DNA from 2 places in the Streptomyces sp. WAC05292 genome. Region 2 is predicted to be linked to the other one. Evidence: riboswitches for the same ligand, from Rfam matches in the RefSeq annotation. Region 2 holds a riboswitch; the other holds the start of a gene.
What was found. A riboswitch is a leader RNA that binds a small molecule or an ion and turns the genes downstream of it on or off. The one in region 2 is predicted to bind S-adenosylmethionine.
Positions count from the first base shown of each region.

Region 1 (4,222 bases), on a different contig from region 2:
GGAGGAGTACAAGGAGATCCAGAGCGGCCACGGCCACCACTGATCCCGAGCGGGGCTGATCCCCGATCGTCCCCGCGTCGCCACGGCGAGAGCCCCGTCCAGGGTCTGGACGGGGCTCTTTGCCGTCCGCGCGGCTGGATAGGCTGATCCCCTTCCCATCCACCGTGGACCACCAGGAGCGGACCATGAACGTTGTGACCCCGGCAGGCGGCGACAGCGTGGCGGCCCGCAGCTGGCCGGCCGTCCTCGACGCCCTGCTCTCCGGCCGCGACCTGCACTCCGACGACACGGCGTGGGCCATGGACCGGATCATGCGGGGCGAGGCCAGCGACGCCCAGATCGCCGGCTTCATGGTGGCCCTGCGGGCCAAGGGGGAGACCGTCGAGGAGATCAACGGCCTCGTGCGGACCATGTACGCGCACGCCAACCTGATCGAGGTGCCGGGCCGGACGGTGGACATCGTCGGCACCGGCGGCGACGGCGCGAAGACCGTCAACATCTCGACGATGTCGTCGGTCGTGGTGGCCGGCACCGGCGCGAAGGTGGTCAAGCACGGCAACCGGGCCGCGTCCTCCGCGAGCGGCGCCTCGGACGTCCTGGAGAAGCTCGGCGTCAACCTGGACCTGACCCCCGCCCGGGTGGTCGAGGTCGCCGAGGAGGCCGGGATCACCTTCTGCTTCGCGGTGAAGTTCCACCCGGCGCTGCGGCACGTCGCCGCCGCCCGGCGGGAGCTCGGGATCCGGACCACCTTCAACTTCCTCGGCCCGCTCACCAACCCGGCGCGGGTGCGGGCCCAGGCGACCGGCGTGGCCGACGCCAGGGTCGCGCCCATCGTGGCGGGCGTCCTCGCCGAGCGGGGCTCCTCGGCGCTGGTCTTCCGCGGTGACGACGGCCTGGACGAGCTGACGACGACGGCGACCTCCCGCGTGTGGTGGGTCCGCGACGGGCGGGTGCAGGAGCAGGGCTTCGACCCGCGCGACGTCGGCATCGACCTGGTCGACGTGGCGGAGCTGCGGGGCGCGGACGCCTCGTACAACGCCGACGTCGCCCGGCGGCTGCTGGCCGGCGAGAGCGGCCCCGTGCGCGACGCCGTGCTGCTGAACTCCGCGGCCGCGCTGGTCGCCCTGGAGCCGGGCACGGGGACCCTGGAGGAGCAGATCGGGGCGGGCATCGCGCGCGCGGCCGAGTCCATCGACTCCGGGGCCGCGCGGGCCGCGCTGGAGCGGTGGGTGGCCGCCACCAACGCCTGACGGCTCCCCGGCCCCTGCCGGGCGTGTTCCGGCCGGGCCCCGGTCCGCATGGCGGACCGGGGCCTTGTGCGTGCCGGATCTTGTGGCAGGATGCTCACCAGGTCACGAGTGACAGCGTCTTGGCCCCGGCCTGCTGTCCGGCAACCCTCCTTCCGTGGCGGGGTGCCCCGGGTGATGACCAGGCCGTGGGCAGCGAGGTCCGCGGCAAGCGCGGATCCCTCGACACCAGGGGTCCTGGTCTCTCGAGGAGCGTTTTCCGTGAGCAAGCGAATGCGATAGGGCGTACCGCCCCTTCTTCACCCCTCGGACCGGCTCCTTCCGCGTACCCGTGCGTGTGCGCCGCGGCCGGCCCCGAGGCCTTCCCCGTACCCCGGACGGCGCAGCGCCGTACCCGCGTACGGGTGGTTTCCGAAGCCATTCAGCCCTGCAGCCGGGAGATTCCGCCATGTCCGCAACCCTGCACACCGCAGCCATCACCACCGCCGCCGCCGCTGACGCCGCGGCCGACGCCGACGCCTGCGGCGCCGCCTGTGCCGGGCCGCTGCCCGTCCTCGGCCGGGACGTCACCGTCCCGCTCGTCACCGGCGGCGAGACCGTCTACGCCGCCCTCGACTACGCCGCCAGCGCCCCCGCCCTCCAGCGCGTCTGGGACGACGTCGCCGCGTACGCCCCCTACTACGGCAGCGTGCACCGCGGCGCCGGCTACCTCTCCCAGCTGTCCACCGACCTCTTCGAGCAGAGCCGGGCCGCCGTCGCCGCCTTCCTCGACTGCCGCCCCTCCGACCAGGTCGTCTTCACCCGCTCCACCACCGACTCCCTGAACCTCCTCGCCGCGGCCCTCCCCGCCGACTGCCGCGTCTTCGTCTTCGAGACCGAGCACCACGCGGCGCTGCTGCCCTGGAGGGACGGGCAGGTCACCCATCTCGACGCGCCCCGCACCCCCGCCGAGGCCGTCGCCACCCTGGAGCGGGCCCTCGCCGACCGCGACCCTTCCCCCGGCCCTGCCCTCGTCTGCGTCACCGGGGCCTCCAACGTCACCGGCGAGCTGTGGCCCGTCCGGGAGCTCGCGGCGGCAGCCCACGCCCACGGCGCCCGGATCGTCCTCGACGCCGCCCAGCTCGCCCCGCACCACCCGGTCTCCGTACGCGGCCTCGACGTCGACTGGGTCGCCTTCTCCGGGCACAAGCTGTACGCGCCGTTCGGCTCCGGCGTGCTGGCCGGCCGGGCCGACTGGCTGCAGCAGGCCCGCCCCTACCTGGCCGGCGGCGGGGCCTCCCGCACCGTGGCCCGCCGCGAGGACGGCGGCGTCGACGTCGCATGGCACACCGGGGCCGCCCGGCACGAGGCCGGCTCGCCCAACGTCATCGGCGCCTACGCGATCGCGTCCGCCTGCCGGGCCCTGACCGAGGCCGGCTTCGACACCCTCGTCGCCCGAGAGCGCCGGCTCGTCGCGCGGATCCGGGAGGGACTCGCCGCCCTGCCCGAGGTGCGGGTGCTGTCCCTCTTCGGGGACGACGCCCCGCGGGTCGGCGTCATCTCCTTCGTCGTGGAGGGCTGGAACAGCTCCCACTTCGCCGCCGCGCTGTCCGCCGAGTACGGCATCGGCGTCCGCGACGGCCTCTTCTGCGCCCACCCGCTGGTGCGCACCCTGCTGGGCGGCGCCCCCCAGGAGCCCGGCGCCTGCGACGCCCCCGAGGCGCGGCAGCCGGGGGAGCGGTCGCTGAACGCGATCCGCGTCAGCTTCGGCGCGGGCACCCCCGACGAGCACGTCGACCGCTTCCTGCGGGCCGTGCGGGAACTCGTCGCCGACGGGGCGAAGTGGCAGTACCGCACCGAGGACGGCCGCTGCGTCCCGGCGGTCTGACGGCGCCCGGCGGGCCGCCCCGGGCGGCGGGGCTCCGGGCGGCGGGGCTCCGGACGGCGGGGCCTCAGGCGTCCAGGCCGATGGCGAAGGCGGCTTCCAGGTCGTGCTGGGAGTAGGTGCGGAACGCCACGTGCGTGTCCGTCGCCTCGACACCGGGGATCTTGCTGATGCGGCCGGGGATGATGTCCGCGAGGTCGTCGTGGCGGGCCACGCGGACCAGCGCGATCAGGTCGTACGTCCCGGTGACGGAGTAGACCTCGCTGACGTTCTCCAGCGCCGCGATCGACTCGGCGATCTCGGGGATGCGGTCCACGCTGGTCTTGATGAGCACGATCGCGGTGATCACGGCTGGCTGTCTCCCTCGGTGGCCGTCGCTGATCGCCTCACTCTAGCCGCCCTGCCCCAGCGCACCCACGCGAGGAGGAAGCCCAGGGAGAAGCCCACCAGGTGCGCCAGGTACGCCACCCCCGGCCCGCTGCCCGCCCGGTGCGCGGCCACCCACTGCAGGGCGAACCAGAACAGCAGCACCAGCCACGCGGGCAGCCGCAGCGGCAGGAAGTACAGGAACGGGAACAGGGCGGTCACCCGGGCCCGCGGGAAGAGGAGCAGGAACGCCCCCAGGACCGCCGAGATGGCCCCCGAGGCGCCGACCAGCGTCTCCTGCGAGGAGGCGTTGGCGGCCGCGTACCCGGCGAGGGCCAGGTAGCCGGTGCCCACGTAGAAGCACAGGAACGCCGGTCGCCCCATCCGCTCCTCCGCCATCGCGCCGAAGACGCGCAGGAACAGCATGTTGCCGAGCAGGTGCAGCCAGCTGCCGTGCAGGAACAGCGCGGTCAGCGGAGTCAGCAGCGCCCGCGGCGAGCCCTGCGCGAGCTCGGCCGGGACGACGCCCCACCGCCGGAAGTGGGCGGTGCCCGCCTCCAGCAGCTGCCCGCCCGTGCCATAGGACGGATTGAGCCCGGAAGCCGGGCCCAGCAGGAACACGGCGCAGCAGCCCGCGATCAGCGCGTGCGTGGCCACCGGGCCCCCGGCCGCCGCCCGCACGGCCCGCCACTTTGCGATCATGCGGTCGAGCATGGCCCGACCGGCCCTCCCCGCCGCACCGGCA
Region 1 is NZ_RPSE01000076.1:4,340-8,561, reverse strand. It holds gene EF903_RS11720 (cytochrome bc complex cytochrome b subunit) at 1-43, shown strand, start outside; gene trpD (anthranilate phosphoribosyltransferase) at 186-1,250, shown strand; SAM riboswitch class IV at 1,351-1,467, shown strand; gene EF903_RS11710 (aminotransferase class V-fold PLP-dependent enzyme) at 1,696-3,114, shown strand; gene EF903_RS11705 (Lrp/AsnC family transcriptional regulator) at 3,179-3,460, opposite strand; gene EF903_RS11700 (rhomboid family intramembrane serine protease) at 3,457-4,179, opposite strand.
Region 1: linked by a shared signal. The riboswitch ahead of EF903_RS11710 (aminotransferase class V-fold PLP-dependent enzyme) and the one ahead of thrC (threonine synthase) in region 2 are both predicted to bind S-adenosylmethionine.

Region 2 (4,222 bases):
CGGTGGCCGGGGGAGTGCCCGCGGGAGAGCCGCAGTTGCGCGGTGCGGTAGATCGCGGCGGCCATCCGGCCCAGCGCCTGCCCGTCCTGGTGCCGGTGGAGCCGGACGCCCACGTCCACCTGGGCGAGGGCGTCGAGCCCGACGGTGTGCAGGGCGTCGACGAGGAGGCCCAGCTCGACGCCGTAGCCGACGGGGAACGGCAGCCGCTCCAGCAGGCTGCGGCGGACGGCGTACTCGCCGCCGAGCGGCTGGACGAAGCCGGCGAGCCGCGGCCAGTGCAGGTTGAGCAGGGGGCGGGCGACGAGTTCGGTGACGCGGCCGCCCTGGCCGGGGGCGTCGCCGAGGGGGCGGTCGTACATGGCCTTGACGAAGTGCACGTCGGGCTCGGTCAGCAGCGGGCCGACGATGCCGGTGACGAACGCGGCGGAGAAGTCGCGCAGGTCGGCGTCGACGAAGCAGACGACGTCCCCGGTGGTGGCCAGCAGCGAGCGCCACAGCACCTCGCCCTTGCCGGGGACGGCCGGGATGCGGGGCAGGATGTCGTCGCGGTGGACGACCGTGGCGCCGGCCTTCGCGGCGACCTCGGCGGTGCGGTCGGCGGATCCGGAGTCGACGACGACGAGCTCGTCGACGAGCGGGTACGGCAGCCCGTCGACGAGTTCGCGCCGGATGACCTCGACGATGTCGCCGACGGTCGCCTCCTCGTCGAGGGCGGGCAGGACGACGCTGACCCTGGTGCCGGCCGCGCGTTTGGCGGCCAGCAGCTGGTCGAGCGGCCGGTCGGCCGCGGACCAGGAGCGGTCCGCGAGCCAGCGCTCCACCTCTTCCAGCACGTTCGGCTCTCCCTGCTTCCCTCGGCCGGTTCGGCCGAAAAATGATCCATCTCGCGCTTCGGACGGCTGTCTCAACCGCTCGGAGCTTCGGTTACAGTCTTGAACAACGCGAAGGACCGCCGCATGCCGGGGGTCCTTCCGACAAATGCCGGGGTGCGCCGTCGCGCGCCCCGCGCCATACCGCTCATCCAGAGGGGCAGAGGGACACGGCCCGTTGAAGCCCCGGCAACCCTCCAGTCGGTTTCCCGCCGCTGCGTGCAGCAGCAGCGAGGTCCCCGGCTAGGGAAGGTGCCAATTCCGTCTCATGGCGAAGTGCGCCATGGGGAAGATGAGGAGAAAGGGCCTCGCCGATCATGGCTGCACAGACCGTTGCCGTACCTTCCGCCGGAACCTCCGCTTCTGCGCCCTCCGTGGACCTCGGCCCCGCGGCCGGGCTTTCCTGTCGCGAGTGCGGCACCCGCTTCGAGCTCGGACCCATTTTCGCCTGCGCCGAGTGCTTCGGGCCCCTCGAAGTCGCGTACGAGCTGCCGACCGGCGACCCGGAGGCGCTGCGCGCGGCGATCGAGGCCGGCCCGAACAACATCTGGCGCTACGCCCCCCTGCTGCCCGTCCCCGCGGACGTGGCCTCCAAGCCGAGCCTGAACCCGGGCTTCACCAAGCTCGTCGATGCCGAGAACCTGGCCAAGGAGCTGGGCGTCACCGGCAAGCTGTACGTCAAGGACGACTCCGGCAACCCGACGCACTCCTTCAAGGACCGCGTCGTCGCGATCGCGGTCGAGGCCGCCCGCGCCTTCGGCTTCACCACCCTGTCCTGCTCCTCCACGGGCAACCTGGCCGGCGCGGTCGGCGCCGCCGCGGCGCGCGCCGGCTTCCGCTCCTGCGTGTTCATCCCGCACGACCTGGAGCAGGGCAAGGTCGTCATGGCGGGCGTGTACGGCGGCGACCTCGTCGGCATCGAGGGCAACTACGACGACGTGAACCGCTTCTGCTCCGAGCTCATCGGCGACCCGCTGGGCGAGGGCTGGGGCTTCGTCAACGTCAACCTGCGCCCGTACTACGGCGAGGGCTCGAAGACGCTGGCGTACGAGATCTGCGAGCAGCTCGGCTGGCGGCTGCCCGACCAGATCGTGGTGCCGATCGCCTCCGGCTCGCAGCTCACCAAGATCGACAAGGGTCTGCAGGAGCTCGTGAAGCTGGGCCTGGTCGAGGACCGGCCGTACAGGGTCTTCGGCGCGCAGGCCGAGGGCTGCTCCCCGGTGTCGACCGCGTTCAAGGCCGGCCACGACGTGGTCCGCCCGCAGAAGCCGAACACGATCGCGAAGTCCCTCGCGATCGGCAACCCGGCGGACGGCCCGTACGTGCTGGACATCGCGCGCCGCACCGGCGGCTACGTCGAGGACGTCACCGACGAGCAGGTCGTCGAGGCCATCAAGGTCCTGGCCCGGACCGAGGGCATCTTCGCGGAGACCGCCGGCGGCGTGACCGTCGGCGTGACGAGGAAGCTGATCGAGAACGGGCAGCTCGACCCCTCGCTGACCACCGTCGTCCTCAACACCGGCGACGGCCTGAAGACCCTGGAGGCGGTGGCCGCCGACAGCGGGCAGACCGCCGTGATCCGCCCGAGCCTGGACGCGTTCCGCGCCGCCGGCCTGGCCTGACCCTCCCCTGCACCCCGCTGCACCCCGCGCCCGGAAAGGCAGAAGCGCCATGAGCGTCAACGTCCGCATCCCCACCATCCTGCGCACCTACACCGGCGGCCAGGCCGAGGTGCCCGCCGAGGGCGCCACCCTCGCCGAGGTCATCGCGTCGCTGGACGCGAACCACCCCGGGATCGCCGCGCGCGTCCTGGACGACCAGGGCAGGCTGCGCCGCTTCGTGAACGTGTACGTCAACGACGACGACGTCCGCTTCGAGGGCGGGCTGGAGGCGGCGACGCCGGACGGCGCGGGCGTGTCCATCATTCCGGCCGTCGCCGGCGGCTGCTGACCGCACGCACGCACCCTTACGCACGCGCACGACCCCGATTACCCCCTCCGGCAAAAAGCGGAGGGGGTAATTCTGCTTGGTTGGGCGCGGTAGAGTTGGGGAAGTCCCCTCCGCTGTTCTTGCCCGCCGCATATGAACGGGTCGCGTGATGGGTGACATTGAGTCAATGTGCGGGTGCGTTATGGGGCTTTGGCGCGATATGCCAGGTCCGAGTTGCCCGGGAATATGACAAATTTTCGGTCTATTTTCCGCTTTCGGTGTGACCAGATTTCTCGTCGGATTGACCTGTTGCAGACAGCACCGGTGCAGATACATTCAGCCGCGGTCGAGGCGTTCCGGCGCAAGTTCTGACCCGGGACCGCGAAGTGCGGTCCTGCGCAAGGGCCAGTAATAGGGGAGTTAGGCATGGCTCAGGGCACCGTCAAGTGGTTCAACGCGGAGAAGGGCTACGGCTTCATCGCGGTCGACGGTGGTGCGGATGTGTTCGTCCACTACAGCGCCATCCAGATGGACGGGTACCGCACCCTTGAAGAGGGTCAGCGGGTCGAGTTCGAGATCTCGCAGGGCCAGAAGGGTCCGCAGGCGGACATGGTCAAGCTCGCCGTCTAGTCCCGGCGCGATCGACCACCGACGCATACACGAGGGTCCGCATCCTGAGGAGGGGTGCGGGCCCTCCGTGCGTTCCGGGCCGGGGCCGCTCCGCCGCCCTTCCGGCCGCCGGCGCCGCGGCGGGCGTGTCGCCTGCGGTGGCCGGGGATGGCGGGAAGCCGCTTGCACTCGCGGGGGTCGAGTGCTAATCATTGGCGTTAGCACTCTACGAGTGAGAGTGCTACTACACGGGACCGGGTCGGTGAGGCCCGCAGGTCCGGCGGGAAGGAACCGCCGGTCACGCAGGCCGTCCGTCGCGGGCGCGGACGCGGTCCGGAGCAATCCACCCCTCCCCGCGCGCCTGGCGGCGCAGGGGGAAACCCCAGTCCTGGAGGACCACTTCAGATGGCCAAGATCATTGCGTTCGACGAGGAGGCCCGGCGCGGCCTCGAGCGCGGCATGAACCAGCTCGCCGACGCCGTCAAGGTCACCCTTGGCCCCAAGGGTCGCAACGTCGTCCTTGAGAAGAAGTGGGGCGCCCCCACGATCACCAACGACGGTGTCTCCATCGCCAAGGAGATCGAGCTCGAGGACCCGTACGAGAAGATCGGCGCCGAGCTGGTCAAGGAAGTCGCCAAGAAGACGGACGACGTCGCCGGCGACGGTACGACCACCGCGACCGTCCTCGCCCAGGCGCTCGTCCGCGAGGGCCTGCGCAACGTGGCGGCCGGCGCCAACCCGATGGCCCTCAAGCGCGGCATCGAGAAGGCCGTCGAGGCCGTCTCCGGCGCCCTGCTGGAGCAGGCGAAGGACGT
Region 2 is NZ_RPSE01000220.1:4,045-8,266, reverse strand. It holds gene EF903_RS21210 (glucosyl-3-phosphoglycerate synthase) at 1-833, opposite strand, end outside; SAM riboswitch class I at 1,015-1,168, shown strand; gene thrC (threonine synthase) at 1,187-2,491, shown strand; gene EF903_RS21200 (MoaD/ThiS family protein) at 2,541-2,819, shown strand; gene EF903_RS21195 (cold-shock protein) at 3,225-3,428, shown strand; gene groL (chaperonin GroEL) at 3,813-4,222, shown strand, end outside.